2 regions of the Bradyrhizobium sp. 134 genome follow, and region 2 is predicted to be linked to the other one. Evidence: riboswitches for the same ligand, from Rfam matches in the RefSeq annotation. Region 2 holds a riboswitch; the other holds the start of a gene.
What was found. Region 2 has a riboswitch for cobalamin ahead of IVA75_RS38100 (TonB-dependent receptor). Riboswitches for the same ligand answer to the same signal wherever they lie in the genome.
Positions count from the first base shown of each region.

Region 1: it holds a riboswitch for cobalamin, as region 2 does, so the genes downstream of both, metE (5-methyltetrahydropteroyltriglutamate--homocysteine S-methyltransferase) here and IVA75_RS38100 (TonB-dependent receptor) in region 2, are expected to answer to the same signal.

Region 1 is NZ_JADPKX010000046.1:565,792-576,977, forward strand. Features, by position in the region: gene IVA75_RS20040 (CoA transferase) at 1-713, shown strand, start outside; gene IVA75_RS20045 (citryl-CoA lyase) at 769-1,596, shown strand; partial or broken gene IVA75_RS20050 (SMP-30/gluconolactonase/LRE family protein) at 1,593-2,471, shown strand; gene IVA75_RS20055 (GNAT family N-acetyltransferase) at 3,050-3,565, opposite strand; gene IVA75_RS20060 (EAL domain-containing response regulator) at 4,166-5,380, shown strand; gene IVA75_RS20065 (4Fe-4S binding protein) at 6,001-6,204, shown strand; gene IVA75_RS20070 (hypothetical protein) at 6,271-6,438, shown strand; gene IVA75_RS20075 (hypothetical protein) at 6,431-6,640, shown strand; cobalamin riboswitch at 7,283-7,482, shown strand; gene metE (5-methyltetrahydropteroyltriglutamate--homocysteine S-methyltransferase) at 7,582-9,897, shown strand; gene IVA75_RS20085 (DUF6538 domain-containing protein) at 10,770-11,186, shown strand, end outside.
Region 2 is NZ_JADPKX010000086.1:704,234-715,419, forward strand. Features, by position in the region: gene cobF (precorrin-6A synthase (deacetylating)) at 1-582, shown strand, start outside; gene cobT (nicotinate-nucleotide--dimethylbenzimidazole phosphoribosyltransferase) at 598-1,650, shown strand; gene IVA75_RS38095 (histidine phosphatase family protein) at 1,651-2,223, opposite strand; cobalamin riboswitch at 2,296-2,498, shown strand; gene IVA75_RS38100 (TonB-dependent receptor) at 2,615-4,987, shown strand; gene IVA75_RS38105 (PepSY domain-containing protein) at 4,999-6,426, shown strand; gene IVA75_RS38110 (hydantoinase/oxoprolinase family protein) at 6,886-8,895, shown strand; gene IVA75_RS38115 (hydantoinase B/oxoprolinase family protein) at 8,892-10,472, shown strand; gene IVA75_RS38120 (aminotransferase class III-fold pyridoxal phosphate-dependent enzyme) at 10,483-11,186, shown strand, end outside.

The DNA.
Region 1 (11,186 bases), on a different contig from region 2:
CGGCTCTGGTCGAACAGCGGCATAGCGGCCGCGGTCGGTTCATTGACGTGTCCCTGCTCGAAGCCACCGTTGCAGCGATGGGATGGGTCGTCTCCAACCACCTGAACGCTGGTGTCGAGCCGCAGCCCATCGGCAACGAGAACTTCACCGCGGCTCCCTCCGGCACGTTCCGCACCGCAACAGGCCCGCTGAACATTTCCGCCAACGAGCAGAAGCAGTACCAAGCCCTATGCGACCTGATTGGCCGACCGGACCTGAAGACGGATCCACGCTTTGCTGAGCGCGAGATACGCAAGGTCCATCGCGCAGCGCTGAACACGGAGTTGAACCAGGCGTTGAGTTGCAAGCCCGCTGAAGAATGGGAGGCCCAAATGAATCTGGCTGGAGTCCCCGCAGGCTGCGTGCTGACGGTGTCCCAAATCTTGCAGCAGCCACAGCTCCTCGAGCGCGGATTCGTCGAGACTTTGGCCCCAGAACAAGATGGTGCGCAGCCGTTACGAATCATGCGGCCGGGCTTCCGGCTGGATGAGGAGTTCTCGGTGCCTTCACCACCTGCGACGCTCGGAGCAGACACCGAGCGATGGCTGCAGCGGCTCGGCTATTCGTATGCGGAGGTCGAGCAGCTGGTCTCAACCCGGGCCGTCGGGACGCCAAAGCAACGGGCGGCTGATTTCCTGCCCGTCCGCGTAGCCGCGGACGGACCAATATCATGATATTCGACGGCTTGCGGCGATCGGCAATGGCAGGGTTGAAGGGGCGGAACCGCAAATGAGCGAAGAAGAATTGCGGCAGCAAGCGGCCCGTTGGTGGCGAACCTCCATCTGCGACATCGCGCCCGGTCGCATCGCCTATCGGGGTTATCCAATCGAAGATTTGATCGGCCGGATTTCCTTTCCCGCCATGATCTGGCTGATGTTGCGCGGCGATCTGCCGACGCCAGCGCAGGAGCGGCTGCTGCAAGCTGCACTGGTCGCGTCCGTTGACCACGGTCCGCACGCGCCCTCCATCGCAATTGCGCAGATGGCGGTGAGCTGTGGGCTGCCCCTGAATGGTGCGATGGCCTCCGCCATCAATACACTCGATGAGGTGCACGGCGGAGCAGGGGAGCAGGCGGTCGAACTCTACGAAGATGTGCTGCGGAGGCGCGATGGCCTAGAGATCGGCGAGGCCGCGGCCGCCGCAATTGACCATTTCACTGCAAGGCGCGGCAAATATCTGCCCGGCTTCGGCCACCGGTTTCATTCGGTCGACCCCCGCGCCGCACCGCTATTGGCGCTGGTGGATGACGCAAGTGCTGAGGGCAGTGTCAGCGGCGACTATGCCAAGGCCGCCCGCGCGATCGAGCGGGTGATGCAGCAGCGCAAGGGCAAACTCATCCCAATGAACATTGATGGCGCGACCGCGGTCATTTACGGCGAGCTCGGATTCGCGCCGCCGCTGGCGCGCGGCGTCTTCTGCCTGTCGCGCGCGGTCGGAATCCTGGCCCACGCCTGGGAACAGACCAGGCGCAAGGATCGTAACAAGGGACCGATGCCCAAGCAGTTTGGCTACAAATATGAGGGACAGCCGCGCCGCACGCTGGGAGGCCCGTCATGATGTATCTCGACAAGCCGCCTCAGCTGGCTGAGACCCGCGTGTTCTCGTCGATGCCGCGGAATTTCGTCGCCGTGGTGTTTCCTCGAAATGGGCCGGATGCCAACCGCGGAGGCCATCGGTGTATTGTTTCATCGAGGGGCCGTCGTTCGACAGTCCGGGGATCTCTACGTCGTCGATATCCCCTTCGGCCGCATTTTCCGGATTTCGCGCGACGGGATCTGGTCTCTGATAATCGAATATGACGGCTGGCCGATTGGTCTGAAGATCGCACCTGATGGCCGGGTGCTGGTGGCCGACTACATGAACGGCCTCATGGAGCTCGATCCGCAGCGGGATACTATCAGCCCGCTACTGGGGCACCGCAATTGCGAGTCCTTCAGAGGCTGCAACGACCTGGATATCGCGACCAACGGCGACATCTATTTCACCGATCAGGGGCGAACTGGAGTGCACGATCCGACCGGCTGGGTGTCCGACTGTGTCCTGCCGGCCGGCTCGATTGCCTGATTTCGAACTGGCCAAGCCCGAGCGGGCTGGTGCTCAGCGCCGACGAGGCCGTGTTGTTCGTTGCAATGACGCGCGACAACAGCAGCTGGCGCGTGCCGCTGATGCGTGACGGCGGGGCTGCGAAGGTGGGACGGTTCAGCTTGTCCTTCGGGACCAGCGGTCCTGACGGGCTGACGATGGATCAAAACGGGCGGCTCTTTGTCGCGCTCGCCTCCCTCGGCCACGTCTTCGTCATGGCGCCGAACGGCGAAACGATCGCCCGCATCAAGTCCTGCGCTGGGGCGACCTGCACGAACCTCGTATTGGAGGCGGCAAACGGCACATTGCTCATTACGGAATCCTCTACCGAATCAGTGTTGATGGCTGATTTCGTCACCTTCCTTGAACGTTCGCCAGCAGGAGCGACAGCGTGGTACCGAATCCCTTTACGCGACGGTCCACCGAATCAAGTTGCAGGCAGAAGCCCCATAGATGATTGGCTTGCCAGTTGCCGAGGCATTGGACTTGGCGACGAATGGATCGCATTTGTGTGCGGTGATCCCAAACTGGCGGCATTGTGTGGGAAGCACGAAAGAACGACTCGGCTATCGTTTGTAAGGCTGGGTCGGGCTTCGCCCGCAACGGGCCGCCGCCGACCTGGCTCCGCGCCTTCTAGCCGTGCAGGTTTCCGCTCGCGGTCCACGAGCCTTGAGAAGACCATCGTATCGCTCCGCACCATGAAGAACGATTTGATGGTTGATACCCGCCAAAAAAGTCGAAGAGGTAACCCGCTCGCAGTGGGAGTAAGCACCGCATCAGCGCCGAGGTTCTCGATTGTCCTCGGCCGCGACGCACGCGTTGGAGCGTTCGTTTTGAGAAGCAACAAGCAGCAGGATTTTCTGCCTTGAAAGTCTTTAGTGAAAGGACCAGGAGCGCTTTTAAGTGTGGAGCAGAGGTCGCAGTACTGTCATAGCCTCTTGCGCGCGCGCAATCCTCCAACCCGATATCCCCTCTCCTCGTAGAAACGGCGTACCCGTTCTAAGGCCGGATAGCCATCAGGGGGCAACGCAACCTCAATCATCTGCCAGCCTCGGCGCTTCGCCTCCGAACGTACCGCCTCGAGCAGATGCCCACCGCGGTCAGAGCTTCGGAAGTCCCGAGAAATCCATAGCTCCTGAAGCACGCCGTACGCTCCAGCTGCTCTCACGGCCAGTACGGCGGAGATGGCAGCGATCCCTACAATCTGCCCGGTGGCTTGTTCCTCGATGACAAAAATGAAGCCCTCTTCGGGATCCTGAATCAGGCGCAAAGCAGTCTGCTTTGCGCCTTCAAGGCTGAACTCTGGTCCGGGATCACCTAATTCAGAAAGTAGCTTTCCGACGGCTTCTACGATCGCGTTCTCATCTCCTGGCACGCCTTTGCGCAAAGCCGTGCCCCCGTGGGGCAAGCCTTGCGCTTCAGCGCCAACACGAACACCCGTCACGTTAGTCCCTCCAGTCCCTCTTGAGGATATCCGTGTTCAGAAGGATACAGAGAACGCAACTGAGAGAAACTATCAAGCTCGATAGGGAATAGGACGTCCGCACTCGCTATAACCAACAGAGGTGAGGTAAGTGCAAGCTGTTGCCGTTCTCAGAATCGACCGCGGCTTGACCCGCTGCGAACTCAGTTGGATCTCCTTCGACTAGATAGGGAATCCACGAGACGGCACATTCGCGCGTGGGCAGGCCGGCCATGCCGATCAAACATTTCGTAGGAGAGATTGCTGATCATCACTCACGAGAGTCGATTCAGTACATCTTGCAGCATGATCATCGCCGTGGCATAGGGCGCATCAGCTCGGCGCGTCCGAAGGTGAGATTCCCCACACTCGTGTGCGTCACTCGTACAAAGTTGCGCGAGCCGGGACAGGTATCATACGCGTGCGCCCGACAAAATCGTCTGAACAACATCGCGAAAAGATTTTGCACGCTAATGCACTATCTTAAGCTTACCTCGAAGAATCGAAAGATAATGGCAAGCACTGCTTGTTTGGACCTTCGCTCCTCGTTTAAGGGACCTTCACGGAAGGGGAGTGGTTGCGATGGAGCATGGGCAGGCCGAACTGGTCGGAGGGAAACCTGTAATCTTCGGCCAGCGTAAGGTGCGGCCGCGAGCGTGCGTGGCCGTGGGCAAGCGGCATCTGCGCGCCTTTCTACGCGATGTGCTAGAGGATATGGGGTTTGTGATCAGCGAATGCGGGACTGCTGACGAGCTGCCGCGCGTACTCTGCACGGACTTCCCTGATCTGATCCTGCTCGGCATTGGCTCGGATCGCATCGAGCCTGGACGATTGCTCGAGATACTCGTACGCGAAGAATTTGCAGGCAGAGTGCTGGCGTTCGGCGCCCGCGAGTCGATCGTCATGACGGCAGTGCAGCAGGTCGGGGGCGAATATGGACTTGATATGCTGCCGCCGCTGAGGACGCCGTTTGCAGCCGAGACGCTGCGCGATCGGGTCGCCATGCTCTTGCCCAGAGAGCCGGCGCCCCGTCCCGCAGTCCATGTCGGAGAAGCCTTACACGCTGGCTGGCTTGAGCTCTGGTATGAGCCGAACTTTGACCCGTGTACCCTCAGCCGCCGCGGCGCCGAGGCGCTTGTGCGAATGCGGCATCCGACCTGGGGCGTTGTTCCACCAGCGTATTTCATCCCGGAGGCTCACGATCCTCATTTTAGGGACTTGTCGCAGTTCGTGATCGACCGCGCGATCAAGGATTGGAAGTATCTTCTGGAGCAGCAAACTTCGACCGATCTCTCCATCAATCTCCCGGCAGCATTCCTGATTGACCCGCAGGCGGTACGCGATCTCTGTCAGCGCATGCCGTCGCACCCCGCTTTCGGCGGCTTGACGATCGAAATCGAGAGCGAGGAAGCGATCCAGAACCTAGATCTCCTGATCGAGGTCGCGCGTGAGGTTCGCTTTCACAACATTGGCCTTGCAATCGACAATATCGGCGCCAATTGGCCGCAGCTGATGGGGCTCGAAAAATTCCCGTTCATGAAATTAAAAGTGGACCGGCAGTACGTCGCCGGTTGCGGAAATGGGCCCCTGAAGCGAACGGTGTGCCGCCATATCGTCGATCTAGCCAAAGAGTACAGTGTGCGCACCGTCGCCGCAGGCGTGGAGAGCCATGCCGACCTGATCGCTGTGACCGAACTCGGCTTCGACCTTGCGCAGGGCCATCTGTTCGGAAAGGCCATGCCGCTGAAGCAATTTGCACAGTCATCTTTCAGCCCTGTTCCACTTCGTCCAAAATAGTTGTATGAGGAGTGACTGAGCACAGCCAGGCAAAGCGTACCAGCGCTGGCCCGCGCGGCCATGCCTACTCGGCACCAGGCATGCGGCTGACTGCAATTAAATCGGTCACTTTGCAAACCCAGTATCGCTTCTCCCGGCCGAACTTCATTCCCCTCCGAAGCGATGCCGAAGGTTATTGTAGCACAAAGCCGTTTTGGCAAGCCTCCAGCGAGTCAATCCGCGGAGTTAACGTTGCAGGCGTGAGCGCGGCTTGGACAAAATCTCCGGTCAGGGCGTGTGACCGGAGGTTTGCCGACATCCGGCGTAGACGTGCGTCGGCTCGCGGCTTTTACTCGCGCCGCCGGTTTCGGGAATCGTCGAGCGTCGCTTGGCCCCGCGCTGCCATGCCAGACAAACCGACGGAAGCTCGCAGCAGTCGAGTCGCGACTGGCTATCGGAGTAGGGGCCCGAGGGCTCGCACGGCTTGATATTGAAGCGGCCTATGCTGTCGCAGATGCAACGTGGTCTCAGACCCCGCACAGCACCATTGGGCAAATTGCCCATCATTGAGCGCGCCTGTCCTTGGCACGGCCTTTGAAAGGGATCGCCAATGGCATCGCTCGCCTAAGGAGTCGGAAGGCATGGCTTACAAGATCGTCGCTTCGCAATGCACCGTTTGTGGGGCATGTGAGTTCGAGTGTCCCAACGCGGCGATCAGCCTCAAGCGCGACATTTACGTTGTCGATGCAAAAAAGTGTACGGAGTGCGAGGGCCATTCCGACACGCCGCAATGCGCTGTGGTCTGTCCGGTGCCTGACACCTGTGTCCCGTCTAAGACAACATAAGCAGCCCCGCGTCCAGAAGGCTTCACCGCTCGATTGGATGTCGAGCTTGTGGAGGCCGCCGTCCGCATGCGGCGCATCGAGGTCGATCAACATCGTTATGAGCTTAAGGCGCTGATCGACTCCGAGAAACCCTCGAAGGGCGCTTCAGAGGAGACCGTCAAATTTGTCTCGAATAATGACAAGGCCGCCTCGATGCTCCAGGTCGTCGCGTCGCGGCTTATCGTCGTTGGCTGACGAGCCGAGCCGAGGCGAGGTGGACGGGCGTCGAATATCCCAAGATCAGCTTGCAGGATATCTAAAGCTACGTCATTTCGAAGCCGAAGAGACGATCTTCACGCGCGACGAGATCGGTCCGGAGATCCTGAAGACGTACGAGAAGCTGGGCATCCGCTTGCCCACGGTCACCATGCACGAGTGCATGGAGCTACGGTCGTAACAGGATCCCCGCCGCCCGCGCTCTCGCCGCTTACTCCAGTTTCGCAAGTTAGCGTGCATCCTGACGTCCGGAACTGTTCCTGCGATGCCGCGCAGGCCAACGTCCAGGCTGCACTACTCGCCAGCGGCGACGGAAACAACGAAGCGCGGCCAAAGTCGCTCAGCACGTAAGTGCTTGGCACACCGAAGGAGATCATCTTGACCAACGCCACGGAGCGATCGAGCTCACGGCTCGTCGCGGGGTCCGCCGAACACAGGCAGTCCGGCCTGATCATCCGTTTGATCCTGGAGCAATCCGGCCTTGACAATTCCTAAGGAGCCTCATGGCGCTGTGATCAAGCGGATGCCGGCCGAGGATGATCGCAAACGTCCTCGCGGGCGAGTTCGAGAAGCTGCTGACGGAAAAGACCGGATTTGTCGCGATCACGCAGATGTCGAAGCGCCCACTGCGTTCGTTCTGCTCGCGTTGATCCGAGTACGCCAAGCGGGTGTTGACGGACGCATTCACAAGCGGAGGCTCCACAGATCTAGGCGTTTTTACCAGGCCGGGAGTAAGACCGTTGTGCCCTAGCTGGTACAGCTCGCAATCGCTTGGGCAATATCGCGGCGACACTTAGTAGGTTGACGGATCGATCCTCGTGCGCCTAATGCCAGTCGTCGTGGTCTTCGGATTCGTTTGATCCGGAGCTAAGAGGGAAGCCGGTGCAATGCCGGCGCTGCCCCCGCAACTGTAAGCGGCGAGCCGCTGTCCAACGAAGTCACTGAAGCCATGCGGCTTCGGGAAGGCCGGACAGCAGCGACGACCCGCGAGCCAGGAGACCTGCCTCGACAATATATCGTCCACGGGCGGGGTGTCCCGGTGTGCGCCAAGCAGCTGTCGCTCACGCGATATTCGCTGCATGCGTCCGCCATGGCCTCTGCCCCAATCATGGGGTCTGAGCTATGTCTTTTCTTTCGCTTCCCGTTGCCACACTGGGGACGTCACGCATCGGCCCACGACGCGAACTCAAAGTCGCGCTCGAGAGCTACTGGGCGGGAAACTCCAGCGAAGCCGAGCTCCTCGAGGCGGGGAGTGGACTTCGTGCCGCTAATTGGGCACGGCAGAAATCCCGCGGTGCGACCGTCATTCCTTCGAATGACTTCTCGTTTTACGACCATGTGCTCGATACCAGCCTAATGGTCGGCGCCATTCCCGACGTCTATGGCTGGACCGAAGGTCCTGTGTCGCTCAAGACCTACTTCACCATGGCGCGTGGCGCTCAGGACAGTGGTCACGCTCAGCACGGGCCTGGCGTAGCCGCACAGGAAATGACGAAGTGGTTCGATACCAACTACCACTACATGGTGCCGGAATTTCACCGGGATCAGATCTTTAAGTATTCCTCTCGAAAGCCGATCGAGGAATATGAGGAGGCAAAAAGCCTCGGCTACCAAACGCGCCCCGTCCTAGTTGGCCCAGTCACTTTCCTGAAGCTTGGCAAAAGCGCAAATCCCGCATTCAATCCGCTGTCGCTGCTCGATCGGCTCCTCCCAGTCTATGTCGATGTTCTCCGCGAACTATCCTCGCGCGGTGCTGAATGGGTTCAGCTGGACGAGCCGTGCCTGGTGATGGACGTCGACGAAGCATCGCGGGCAGCTGTCCGCCGGGCCTACGCTCATTTCGCAAAGGTTGTGCCGGCCCTTAAAATAATGCTGGCCACATATTTCGGGGCTATCGGCGACAATCTTGAAACAACCTTGGCCTTGCCCGTTGCCGGGCTTCATGTCGATCTGGTTCGGGCACCTGACCAGTTGGACTCAATTGTCGCCACAACCCGTAGAGATCTCGTGGTCTCACTAGGCGTCGTTGATGGTCGGAACGTGTGGCGCTCCAATCTTCCGGCGCTGCTCGACCAACTTGCTCCTATGGTCCAAAAATTGGGCAGGCACCGTGTTCAGATTGCTCCTTCCTGCTCGCTGCTTCATGTTCCGATCGACATTGAGCTAGAGACCGATCTCGATCCCAATCTGAAGACATGGCTGGCGTTCTCAGTTCAGAAGATCAAGGAACTTTCGATATTGGGCAAAGCGCTGGCCGGCCATGCTGCCGAGGTGGCCGATGAACTTGCGCTTTCGGAGGAGGCAGCCGTCACCCGCGAAACATCGCCCGAGATCCACAATGCGAATGTCGCCGGACGAATCGCCGCGATCGATGATAGCATGCTTCGCCGTCGCAGTGCGTTCACCCAGCGTGCCGACGTCCAGCGCGTCGCGTTCGCATTGCCGATGTTTCCAACGACAACCATCGGATCCTTCCCGCAAACGGCCGATGTCCGGAATGCGCGCGCGGATCATGCGCGGGGGACGTTGAATGACACGCAGTACGAGCAGCTTCTGAAAGCGGAGACAGCCCGTACCGTGCAGTGGCAGGAAGATATCGGCCTGGACGTGCTCGTACACGGTGAGTTCGAGCGCAATGACATGGTTCAATACTTTGCCGAGCAGCTGTTGGGCTTCGCTTTCACCAAGCATGGCTGGGTTCAGTCTTATGGCTCGCGGTACGTTCGTCCGCCTATCCTGTTCGGAGATGTCTCCCGGCCGAAGCCCATGACAGTTGAATGGTGGCGCTATGCGCAGTCTCTGACCAAAAAACCCGTCAAGGCTATGCTGACCGGACCGGTGACGATCCTGAACTGGTCGTTTGTCCGTGACGACATCTCGCGGCGCGAGACATGCCGACAGATCGCTCTCGCGATCCGAGATGAGGTCATCGACCTTGAGGCGGCTGGAGCGACCATGATCCAGATCGACGAGGCTGCGTTGCGGGAGGGATTGCCGCTACGCAAATCGCAGTGGAAGAACTATCTCGATTGGGCGGTGGACAGCTTCCGCCTTTGCTCCTCCCCCGTCGCCGACGGAACTCAGATCCACACTCACATGTGTTATTCCGAGTTCAACGAAATCATCGATGCGATCGCAGCAATGGATGCCGACGTCATTTCAATCGAGACGTCGCGTTCTAAGATGGAATTGCTCGAGGCCTTCAAGAGCTACAAATATCCCAATGAGATCGGGCCCGGCGTCTATGACATTCATTCACCGCGCATTCCCGCAGCGGCGGAAATCAAGCAGCTGATTGTGTTGGCGCGGCAGCGAGTTTCCGATCGGCAGCTCTGGATCAATCCCGACTGCGGACTGAAAACGCGAAGGTGGGAGGAGGTTCGTCCCGCGCTCGTCAATATGGTGGCCGCCGCACGCGAGTTGCGGGCCGAGCCATGATGGGCCGGAGCGTTTCGCCAACGCGTTTGTGAACAAGATGCACGCGCTTTGGGGGCTTACGATCTCCTTGTGAGCTTTCAAAGTTCCCAGCCCCGCGGAATGCGGGCGGGCGTCGGCGGAGGCGGTCGCATACAGCCGGCGACAAGCTCGATTCTCGACCCGACGGCCGACAGCATGCCGGCGAGGTCCGATCGGGTCCGATTGCGACGTCATTAACGCTCGACGCGAAGCACAGCCCTACTTTTTCATTTATCCACGGCGTGGATGCGTCCCATCACAACAATCTATTTTACCGCCCTTACGGAACGTCATACGAAATTGGCGCCGGGAAGATAATCGAGCGTTGTTGGTGTTTGGGGGTGCCATGCTGCTGCGCGACGGCAAACTGCCGCTTGTGTTTCAGGGCACGGCGGCCAAACCGCTTGCGCGAAGGATCCCAGCTCGATCAAGGTACTGCCGTGCCAGTTGGACAGCGGGCGAGTGGTGGACAAGTCGTGAAGTTTCCGACAGGAGCGGAAGGCAAGCGGCTCCAGATTTCGCGCGGAGTGATATCCGCTTCTCGTTGTTTGACGGCGAATGCCCTCGCCGTAAATCGATCGCCGGTAGTCCTCCCTACCGGCGAAAGCTGGTGCGATGCGTAAAGCAGTGTTGTTCCTGCGTGACCTTCGCCCGGCCTCCCGAGGAGGCTGGGCGTTTTTTTGGTGCGCCATGCATGGCGCGGACCGCCGTGACTGGCGCGATTCGACCGGAGTGGTGTCCGGCCGATGACTTGGAGGTAAGAGTCCTTTCCTGGGCACCATTCCCCTTCTAAACCATTGGTTTAGAAAGAAGTAGGCAAGATCAGAGGCTTAACGGTACCCGCGTGGTGCAAAATGCTGGTACAAATGCCCTTGCCAATGTCTCGTCCCTGGAAGCATTCTGAGAGTGGTGTCTACTGGCTCCGTAAAGGTGTCCCGGAAGACCTGCGTGCGCTCGTTGGCAAGCGCGAAGAGAAGCGCAGTCTCGGCACGCGAGATCCCATCGAGGCCAAGCGGAAGCACACTGAAGCGCTGGCCGAAATCGAGGAGCGATGGGCCAATCTGCGCGCCGGCGCCAAGGATCTAACCGAACGGGAAGCCCACGAACTGGCTGCCTTTGCTTACGAGCGGTGGTTTGAGCAACACAGAGATAATCCTTCGCTGCAGACAGTCTGGAATGTTGAACTCGGAGGTCGGCTATTTGCCCCGGCACCCAAGCCGAAGGCGGGCCAAATCTATGACGGCACATTTTTGTCCGACCTCAATCCAGAC
Region 2 (11,186 bases):
AGCGACACGCCCCGTATCGCCGAGTTCGATCTGCCCGTGCGCGCCGCCGCTGAAGCGGACTATCGCAAGGGCGTGGACGATTGGCACGATGCCGTGGCCGCTGCCTGGTCGCAGACGATCGCAGATCATCTCGAAGGCGAGGGCACGGTCGCGCTGCTGATCTGGGGCGATCCCTCGCTTTACGACTCCTCGCTGCGCATTGCGCGGCGGCTCAATCCCTCGCCAAAGATCGAGGTCGTGCCCGGCATCACCTCGATCCAGGCGCTGTGTGCGGCGCATGCGCTGCCGCTCAATGACATCGGCGAGCCTTTTCTGGTCACGACGGGACGTCGCTTGCGCGATGGCGGCTGGCCGCAGGGCGTCGATACCGTGGTGGTGATGCTCGACGGCGGCACGGCGTTCCAGTCGCTTGATCCGGCGGGCCTGCACATCTGGTGGGGGGCCTATCTCGGCATGCCCGATCAGATCGTGATGTCCGGCGCGCTGGCCGAGATCGGCCCGCGCATCGTCGCCGTGCGGCAAGAGGCGCGCGAACGGCACGGCTGGATCATGGACAGTTACATCCTCAAGCGCAGGCTGTGAGGCAAGCGAGGCAGCATGCTCCCCGAATGGGTCACCCAACAATGCCCCGACATCTCCGCAGTCCACCGCGAAGCGGCGGTGGCGCGGCAGGCGCAACTGACGAAACCGACCGGCGCGCTCGGCCGGCTCGAGCAGCTCGCAATCGAGCTTGCCGGTCTGCAAGCGACCGAGCAACCGCGCGCGGCGCGGGTGCCGATCATCATCTTCGCCGGCGATCACGGTATCATCGCGCAGGGCGTCTCGGCCTATCCGCAGGAAGTGACCATCGCGATGCTGGCGAACTTCGCCTCCGGCGGTGCCGCGATCTCGGTGCTCGCGCGTGAGCTGGGCTCCAGCCTGGAGGTCGTCGACGCCGGCACGCTGGCGCAGGAGGAGATGGCTGGAATCGTGACCGACAAGCCGCGCAGCGGCACGCGCGATTTCAGCATCGAAGCCGCGCTCACCCCCGCAGAGCTGGCATTTGCGTTCGAAGCCGGCCGACGTGCGGTGACGCGCGCGCAGGCCGGGCAGCCCGATCTTCTGATTTTCGGGGAGATGGGCATCGGCAACACCACGACGTCGGCGGCGATTGCGGCGAGCCTGCTCGGCGTGAGCGCGGAGGAGATCGCGGGCAGCGGGACCGGCGTTGACGCGGCCGGCCGTGTGCACAAGGCGCGGGTGATCGACGTTGCGATTGCACGCCATGGCATTGCGGGCACTTCGCCGGAAAAGATCCTGTGCGCCGTCGGCGGTCTCGAAATCGCGGCGATTTGTGGTGCGATCATCGCAGCAGCGCAGCGCCGCATCCCCGTGTTGATCGACGGCTTTATCGTGTCGGTGGCGGCGCTGGCGGCGGCGCGGCTCAACCCCTCGTGCCAGCCGTTCCTGCTGGCTTCGCATCAATCCGCCGAGCAGGGCCATCGGCTGGTGCTTCGTGCGCTGAACGTGCAACCGCTGATCAGCCTCGATCTCAGGCTCGGCGAAGGATCGGGCGCGGCAATCGCGCTGCCGCTGGTGCGGTCGGCCTGTGCGCTCCACAACGGCATGGCGACCTTTGCGCAGGCCAATGTGCCTGATCGTCCGGCCTGATCAAATCATCGGTTGATTGACGCAGACGACGCGCCAGCCGGTCGCGAGCCGGTCGATCCTCGTCAGCGACAGCGGATCGATCACGAAGCGCAGGGCCGCTTGTGGCGTCAGGTCCAGCGCGATGCACAGGGCCGCGCGGATCGTGCCGGAATGCACGACGAGCGCTGCGGCCCCGGCGCCGACCCTCGACAGACCCAGCCGGACCCGCGCGACCTGTTCCTCGAAGCTCTCGCCGCCCGGCGGCCGTCCGCGCGCAGGATCGCTCCAGAACTGTGCATAGGCCTCGTCACCGGTCGCGGCGAGTTCGTCATGCCGACGGCCGGTCCAGTCGCCAAAGTTCTGCTCGCTGAATTCGTCCAGCTGCAGCGGCTCGAGCCCCAGCGCGCGGGCCGTTTCGAGCGTGCGCCGTGACGGGCTCGCATAGCTCGTGGCGTCCCGCGGCAGGCGCTGCCGCAGCGCCTCCAGCTGCGCGCGAGCGCCGAGATCGGCCGGCGCATCGGCCGCATGGATCGTCCCCGTGACGCCATCGACGGGCGCGTGCCGTATCAGCCAAAGGAAGGTCTCGCCTTCCATGCTTATCTCCAAGGAAACTGGTCGTTGTGGCAATAACGCCGCAACTGGCACATTGACTCTGTCTGGATCGTAATCCTAGATGCTCGCGACGGTTTCCCCGAGAGGGGATGAAAAGGGAATGCGGTGCGGGGACATTGTCCTCAATGCCGTGGCTGCCCCCGCAACTGTAAGCGGCGAATCTTGCATCACATGCCACTGGGTATCTCGGTCCCGGGAAGGCGACGCAAGGTAGTGACCCGCGAGCCAGGAGACCTGCCGTCAGCCGTGGTCACACGCGAAGATGTCGGTCGGGGAGTACAGACATTCGGCTTCATCGGAAGGCTTATGAGCCGGAAGATGGGACCTTGGTTCGCGGTGACGTGCCACTGACGTCACTCCGAGGTCCAAGACCGTGTATTCCCTTTGTATCGTACGACCACGCCGTTTCCTACTGGCATGCGCCGCTCTCACATCTTTCATCGCCATCGACATGCCAGCGGCCTTGGCGCAGCAGGCCCGCGAGCCACTGCCGCCCGTCGAGGTGTCGGCGCCACAATCCCGCAGGCAGGCCAGCCCGGCCGGACGGGACGCGCAGAGCTCACGCCGCGCAGCAGCGCGCCGGCCGGAGACTGCATCCGCAGTGCCCAAGCCTGTCGTGCCGACTGCGGCAGCACAGACGCCGCTCAATACCAATGCCGTGGCCGAAAGCGCCTCGCGCCTTGGCCTGACCGTTCGCGAAACGCCCGCGACCGTGGAGGTGATCTCGGCCGCAACCATGCGCGAGCAGGGCTATCGCACCGTGTCCGACGTCGCGCAGGGAGCGGTTGGCGTCACAGCCGGCGACAATCCGGCCGAGCCGTCGGCTTTCTCCATGCGCGGCTTCACCAACAGCCAGATCAACACGCTCTACAACGGCATCAAGATCGGCCCGCAGAACATGACCTCGCGGATCACCGACACGGCCAACCTGGAGGCTGTCGAATTCCTGAAGGGTCCGGCGTCACTGATGTCAGGCGAGGGCGCCGCCGGCGGCGCGATCAACTTCGTCACCAAGCAGCCGCACACCAGTCCGATCCGGAACGAGGCGGATTTTTCCTGGGATTCGCTGAACTCGTTCCGGGCGCATTACGGCTCGGGCGGCAGCACCAATGTGCAGGGACTGGACTACCGCTTCGACGTCAGCCGTTCCTCGCTCAACGGCTTTGCCGACGACACCAACACCAAGACGCTCGACGTCTCGGGCCAGCTCAACTACCGCATCTCCGACAGTCTCAAGGTTTGGGGCGCGATCGAATACCGCGAGGATCGCTCGAAAGCCTACTGGGGTGCGCCACTGGTACCGATCGCCTTCAGTGGTTCGCACGCGACGACGGGGATCGTGTCCGGCAATTACGTCTCGAACTACAACAAAACCAATCTCGGTGCGGTCACGATCGATGACCGCACCTTCAACACCAACTACAACGTCTTCGACAACAAGAACGTCGCGCAGGAGGTGTGGTTGCGCGGCGGTTTCGAGCTGAAGCTCGCGCCAGACCTGACGCTGAAAAGCCAGGCCTATGGTTATGGCGCAGAGCGCACATGGTTCAACAATGAGGTCGAGGCGTTCAATGCCAGTTCGGGCCTCCCTAACTCGAACATGGTGGATCGCGAGCGTTTCTACGTCGCGCACAGCCAGCGCCTGGTCGGAAACATCACCGACCTGATCTGGGATGCGAATATCGCCGGCTTCGACAACCGCCTGGTCACGACGCTATCGTCGAGTTACCTCGACTTCGTCAGGCCGGGCGCCGCAAATTTCCCCGATGATTCCGTCTCGCTGGTCAATCCCGATCGCGGCTATTACGGCTTGCTCACGACTAAGCAGCAGACCGCGCGGATCGACAACGAGGCGCTGTCGTTCGAGGACCGGTTGAAGTTGACACGGACCTTTGCGCTAGTCGGCGGCCTCCGCGTCGAGCATATCGGGCTCGACCGCAACTCGACCGACAAGACCGGGCTCGTGAATGCGGGTTTCCCGTTCTCGCAATCCTGGGTCCCGACGACGGGCCGTATCGGCTACACGTGGGAAGCCGTTCCGGGCCTGACCTTTTTCAGCCAATACGCGACCGGCGCCGACATCGCAGCCAACAACATCTTTCTGCTCAATCCGACCGATCCGCTCAACCTGACCACCGCGCGCACCTACGAGACCGGCGTCAAGCACCTGTTCTGGGACAATCGGGCGGAGTGGTCGTTCTCGGCCTATGACATCTTGCGCAAGAACGTCTATGCGGCGGCAGGCGGCATGCAGCTCAACCTCGCCGGGCGGCAGGAGTCGAAGGGCGTCGAGCTTGCCGCCTCGGTGCGTCCGATCGAGCCGCTGCGCCTCTGGGGCAACATCGCCTATGTCGACGCCCGCTATGCCGATTACGATTTCGTCGGCGGCTCGTTCTCCGGCAATACGCCGCCGAACGTGCCGCGCGTCGTCGCCAATGCCGGCGCGTCGTACCGGTTCTTCGCGCCCTGGGCGGTTGAGCTCGGCATCATCGGCCGCCATGTCGGCGACCGCTACAACACCGATGCCAATGTCGTGACGCTGAAGGCCTATACAGTGGCCGATGTCTACGCCTTCGTCGATATCCCGAAGACGGTGTTCAACGCGGTCGATCAGGCCCGCCTGACCTTCCGGGTGCGCAACATCGCCGACAAGCGTTACGCGATCTGGGGCGATCCGTTCTATCCAGACCAGATCCTGCTGGGCGCGCCCAGGACCTATGAGATCTCGGCCGCGTTCAAATGGTAGGACGCTGACCGATGATGCGCGCGATCGTCCTGCTGCATCGATGGCTGGGGATCGCGTTCTGCCTGCTGTTCGCGATGTGGTTCGCGACGGGAATCGTGATGCATTTCGTTCCGTTTCCGTCCCTGACGGAAGCGGAACGCTTTGCCGGCCTCGTGCCGCTGGATCGCGTTGAGACGACGATCGCGGTCGCCGATGCCGTTGCCGCGAGCGCGATCGCGGATGCGACGCGCGTTCGCCTGATCCAGCGCAGCGACGGACCAGTCTATGTCGTTTCGGGCCCATCGCGCGCAGGCGCAGTCCTCGCCGCCCACGGGGTCGACGCGTCGGTCTCGTCTTCCGAGGTCGCGCTGGCCGTCGCGCGAGACCACGCACGCAGCCGCGGGCTCGATGCCGCGCGGGCCGCGATCGTTGCGCGCTCGGATTACGACCAATGGAGCGTGCCGAACGGCTTTGACCGCCATCGGCCCTTGTTTCGCATTGCGCTCGGCGACGCCGCCGGAACGGAGGTCTATGTCTCCTCGCTCACCGGCGAGATCGTCCTGGATACGACGCGCAGCGAGCGGACCTGGAATCTCGTCGGCAGTGTGCTGCACTGGATCTATCCGACAGTTCTGCGAAGCAATTGGTCGTTGTGGGATCGCGTGGTCTGGACCTTGTCGCTGCTGGCGCTGTTCGCAGCTTTGCTTGGCGCTGTGCTCGGACTTGCGCGGATCAAACCTCGAAGCGGTCTGATCGGATCGCCCTATCGTGGCTGGCATGCCCTGCATCATCTCATCGGCCTCGCGGCCATGGTGTTCGTACTGAGCTGGATTTTCAGTGGCTGGCTCTCCATGGATCATGGGCGGCTGTTCTCGCGTGGGCAATTGACCTCGGCTGAATCCAGCGTGATGAACGCTTCACCGAACTGGGCGGCGGCTGCATCGCTCGATCGGCAGCCTGTATCGCCGTCGACCCGCGAGATCGAATGGTTTGCCTTCAACGGCACTCTCTATCGGCGGGACCGGACGGGCCTTGCCGGCCAGACCTTGATCAAGGCAGGCGACGCGCCCCGCGATGGACCAACGGGATCTCTGGATGTGCAGGAGGCCCAGGGGCTGACCGCCCGCCTCGCGGCCGGCTGCGGCGCACCGTCCGTACTTGCCGACAACGACGACTATCCCGCGCAGTCCAATGTCCCGGGCGCCCCGGTCTACCGCTCGTACTGCGGTGACCTCTGGTTCGACATCGACGGCGCCGACGGCAATTTGCTGCAAAGGCTGGATTCGTCGCGGCGGGCTTATCGCTGGTTCTACGGCGCGCTGCACACGCTGGATTTTCCGGTCCTGCTGACGCGTCCGTTGCTGCGCGACGGCTTGGTCGTCGGGCTCTGCACCCTCGGCCTTCTGTTCTCCATCACGGGCATCGTCATCGGCTGGCGCCGCTTGGTCGCGATGCGTTGAGCGGCAAAACCACTGCTTACTGATCGTACAATAAAGAGAGGCTGAGCCGACTGCCATGCATAGCTCGTGAGCAATCGCACGGCCCGTAGCGCCGGTCGATCGCCTGCAAATTAGACAGTCCGTGCGCGGCGTGTGGATTGCAGTGCAGCGGATGTCGCGTTTCGTTCGGGAAAACTCGTGGTGCGCCGCACTTATCTCGCGTGGAACGATCAGCACTGGCCTGCACTCCCCGCGGGCAGCGCTGCCCTAAAATGTGCCTTGGCGCGCCGCGCCGGTCGCGGGCTGCTCCAGTGCGTTGCGACAACTCTGACCTATCCCGAGCCCATCGCTCTGTCGCACGCTCGCAAGCGGTGGCATGACAGGGGATGACGATGAGCGCTCTCGGCTTGGGATTGTACTTCGCGACGGATGGGAACCACCCGCCCTCCGGTTCGAATGTCGTCCGCAGCTGACCCACACATGAGCGCTGACGAAAATCACTGGGAAGTCGGCACCGATATCGGCGGCACCTTCACCGATATCATCGCGATCCGACACTCCCCCGCGGAGGCGCGGATCGCGAAAGTGCCGTCGCGCCCGCAGGCTCCAGTTCAGGCGATGCTGGAGGCGATCGAGGCGGTGGGCCTGCGCAAGAGCGAGGTCAAGCGCTTCGTCCACGGCACCACGCGTGTGACCAACGCCATCGTCGAGGGACGGCTGCCGAAAGTGGCGCTGGTCGCGACCGAAGGCTTTGCCGACGTGCTGGAGATCGCGCGCTATCGCCGCCGCGATCTCTACCGTCTCGACATCCCGCCGAAATCGCCGCCGCTGGTGCCGCCGGAACGATGTTTTGGGTTTGCCGAGCGCCTCGACCACGAGGGGCAGGTACTGAAGGCGCTGGATGAGGCGGAGATCGAGCGCCTGGTGGCGTGGCTGAAAACAACCGGCGTGCAGAGCGTCGCGGTCGCGCTGCTTCATGCCTACGCCAATCCGGTGCACGAGAAGGTGCTCGGCGAGCGGCTCAAGGGCGTCGTTGCCCACGTCTCGCTGTCGCACGAGGTCAATCCCGAGGCGCGCGAATACGAGCGGACTTCGGCAACCGTGTTCAACGCGGCTGCCATGCCGATCGCGGTGGAATATCTCAGCGAGCTGGAGCAGCGGCTGCCGATCGGCGCCGGCCTGCAGGTGTTTCATTCGGCCGGCGCCATGGTCCCGATCTCGGCCGTGAAGCGGCGGCCGCTGGTGATGGCGATGTCCGGTCCGGCGGCCGGCGTCGCGGCATCGGTCAGCATCGCACGTCAGCTCGGCACATCGCGGATGCTGACGTTCGACATGGGCGGCACCACGACCGACGTCTGCCTGATCGTCGACGGCCAGGCCGAGATGACCGACGGCCGCATGCTCGGTGACAAGCCGCTGCGTCAGCCGATGCTTGCGGTTCATTCCATCGGGGCGGGCGGCGGATCGATCGTGCGCAATGGTCCCGGTGGCCTGACCGTCGGACCGGAAAGCGCCGGCTCCGAGCCGGGACCGGCCTGCTACGGCCGCGGCGGTACCGAGCCGACTATCACCGACGCTAACGCCGTGCTCGGCTATCTCAATCCCGAAACCAGGCTCGGCGACCGGATCGGAATCAATATCAAGGCAGCCAGTGATGTCATCGCGCCGATCGCGCGCACTCTGGGGCTGAGCCTGACCGAAACAGCGCTCGGCATCATCAAGGTCGCGAATGCGACAATGGCGCGTGCGCTCCGCCGCGTCACCGTGGAGCGCGGCATCGACGGGCGCGACTGCACGCTGCTCGCCTTTGGCGGTGGTGGCCCGATGCATGCCGCGGGCCTTGCCGATCTCTACGGGATTGCCGAGGTGGTCGTTCCCAGCGCGTCGAGTGCGTTTTCGGCACTGGGCTGTCTCACTGCCGATTTCAGCTTCCTCCAGCAGCAAACCTTGCGTGCTGCGCTTGACGGCATCGACCTCGCCCGCGTGTCGGAGCGGATCGGGGTGCTGATTGACGATGCCTCGGCGCCGCTCATCGCCAACGGCGTTGCCACGACTGAAATTCGGGTCGAACTGGTGGCCTTGATGCGCTACGCGGCGCAGAACGACGCCATTCCGGTGCCGTTCGCGCGACCGCTCGACGTTGTCAGGCTGAAGAAGGACTTTTTGGCCCGGCACCACGAGCTGTTCGGCTATGCGACGGGCGAGAGCTGCGTCATCGAGTCCGTGCGGGTGCAGGCGCGCCGTCCATCGACGACCGTCGTGAGCCGGCCGGCCATCGCGGTCAGAACGGTCTCCAAAGGCGAGCGCATCTGCTCGTTCGATGGCTTTCACGACATCGCCACAAGCATCATCGACCGTGCCTCGCTGACCGAAATCGTCAGCGGCCCGGCCATCATTGAAGACGCATGGTCGACCGTGGTGGTCCCGCCCGGCTGGCAGGCGAGGCCTGATGTTCCAGGCAATCTGTTCCTGACGCGGGGGGCCGCATGAAGCTCGATCCGTTCGTCGTCGAGGTCATCAGGCACGGGCTCTCGGCCGCGGCCGAGGAGATGAGCCTGGTGATGACGCGCTCGGCGCGCTCGCCGCTGCTGCGCGAGGCCGGCGACCTGTCGTCGGCGATCACGGACGGCCGCGGCGACCTGGTCGGGCAGGGGCGCGACATCCCGATCCATCTCGGCGCGATGGCCTACACGGTCCTCGAATTGCTGAAGGTGGTGCCGCGCGACAGCCTGAACGACGGCGACGCACTGATCTACAATGTGGGCCCGCTCGGCGGCAATCATCTCAACGACGTAAAGGTCGTGCGGCCCGTCTTCGTCGACGGCGAGATCGTGGCGTTCGCGGTCAGCCTCGCGCATTGGCCCGATATTGGCGGCACCTGGCCCGGCAGCTATTTTGCGAAAGCCATCGACACCTTCCAGGAGGCGATGCGCATTCCGCCGGTTCTGATCGCCACGGCGGCCGGCGTCAATACGCCGATCGTGCAGCTGCTCAAGGCCAATGTTCGGGATCCCGAATCCTGCGAGGGCGATCTTCTCGCCCAGATCGCCGCAACGAAAGCCGGTGAGAAGCGCATCGTCGAGCTCTGCCGCGAGCACGGCAAGGCGGTCTTCACGGCGGCGCAGTCGCGCCTGCACGATCTCTCCGAAATCGAGATGCGTGAGGCGTTGCGCGATCTGCCGGATGGCGTCTACGAGGGCGAGGATTATCTGGACGACGGCGGCGTCGATGACGCGCCCGCGCGCATTCATGTCAAGATCACCATTGCAGGCGACGAAGCTACCTTCGACCTCTCGGGAAGCTGCGACCGCGTCTCGAATTTCTGCAACACGACGCCGTTCATGGCGCGTTCGGCGGTGGCCTATGCCGCGCGCATCATGAGCGGGCGCGACATGAACCAGAACGCGGGCGCGTTGCGGCCGCTGACCATCGTCACGCGCCCGGGCTCGATCCTGGAGCCGGGGTGGAATGCCTCGGTTGCGGCCGGCAATCACGAGACCTCGATGCGCATCGTCGATGCGATCTTCCGCGCCATGCAGCACACCATTCCCGAACGTCTGTCGGCCGGTGGGGCGACCACGGCGGGCGTCCTGTTCTTCGCCGAGCCGCGACAGAACGGTTCATGGAAGATGCTCTACGAGGTCCACGGCGGTGGCGAGGGCGCGCGGCACGATCGGGCCGGCATCTCGGCGACGCGGGTGCATCTGTCCAACACCTCGAACACGCCGGTCGAGGTGATCGAGGCGAATTACGCGATCCAAATCGAGCAGCAGGCCATTCGCCGGCAGTCCGGCGGCACGGGCGCCCATCGCGGCGGGGACGGCGTCATTCGTAGCTATCGCATCCTGGCGCCGTCGATGCATCTGACCACCTGCATCGAGCGCATGGTGATGGCGCCGTTCGGCATGCAGGGCGGCGAACCCGGCAAGGCCTGCCGCATCTCGCTGATCCGGCAGGGCGCGAACGTCGCGATCGACGGCAAGTCGAACCTGGTGCTGCAGCAAGGCGATCTCGTCACGATCGAGACGTGCGGCGGCGGTGGCTACGGCGTCGAGGCTGCGGAATGAAGGGATTGCGATGAGTAGATTGTTGCGAACCGGGCTGAATGCCGGCGACAGCGCGCCCATGGCCGTGGTCGGCGGCGAGGGCGTTTATTTCCATCTGTCCGATGGTCGCAAGCTCATCGACGGCAGCAACACCGGCGGCGGCCTCGGACATCGTCATCCCGCGATGGTGGAGGCGATCCGCCGCGCCGCGGATACGCCCGTCGTGAACGAGGGGTGGACCTGGGTCGGCCGTGAGCAGGCCGCTGACGATTTGATGGCCACCGCGTTCAGAGGCGAAGAGGATTGGGTCGGCGCGGTGCGCTTCTGCATCAGCGGCAGCGAGGCCAACGACATGGCGCTGTCGCTCTGTCAGGCGCTGACGCAACGGTTCGCGCTGGCGACGCGCGAACGCGCCTATCACGGCATTACGGGCCTGTCGCGCAGCATGACGGTGCAGCCGCAATGGCATGGCGGCCTTGCGGTGCACTCAGGCGGCTCAAAGCTGCCGGCGCCGATGGCGCCGGTGCGAATATTGCCGGCGCCGCAGGGCGCGATCTATGGCGCGCCGGCCAACAATGCTTCCCCCAGCGAATATCTGGCCGATGCCACGCGCCTGCTTTCGGATACGGCAGCTACGATCATCGACTACACCCAAGGCGGCATCTACTACGACGGCGCCTATCAGGACGAGGTGGCGCGGTGCGCGCGGCAGGCTGGCTCCTACTGGATCGCCGA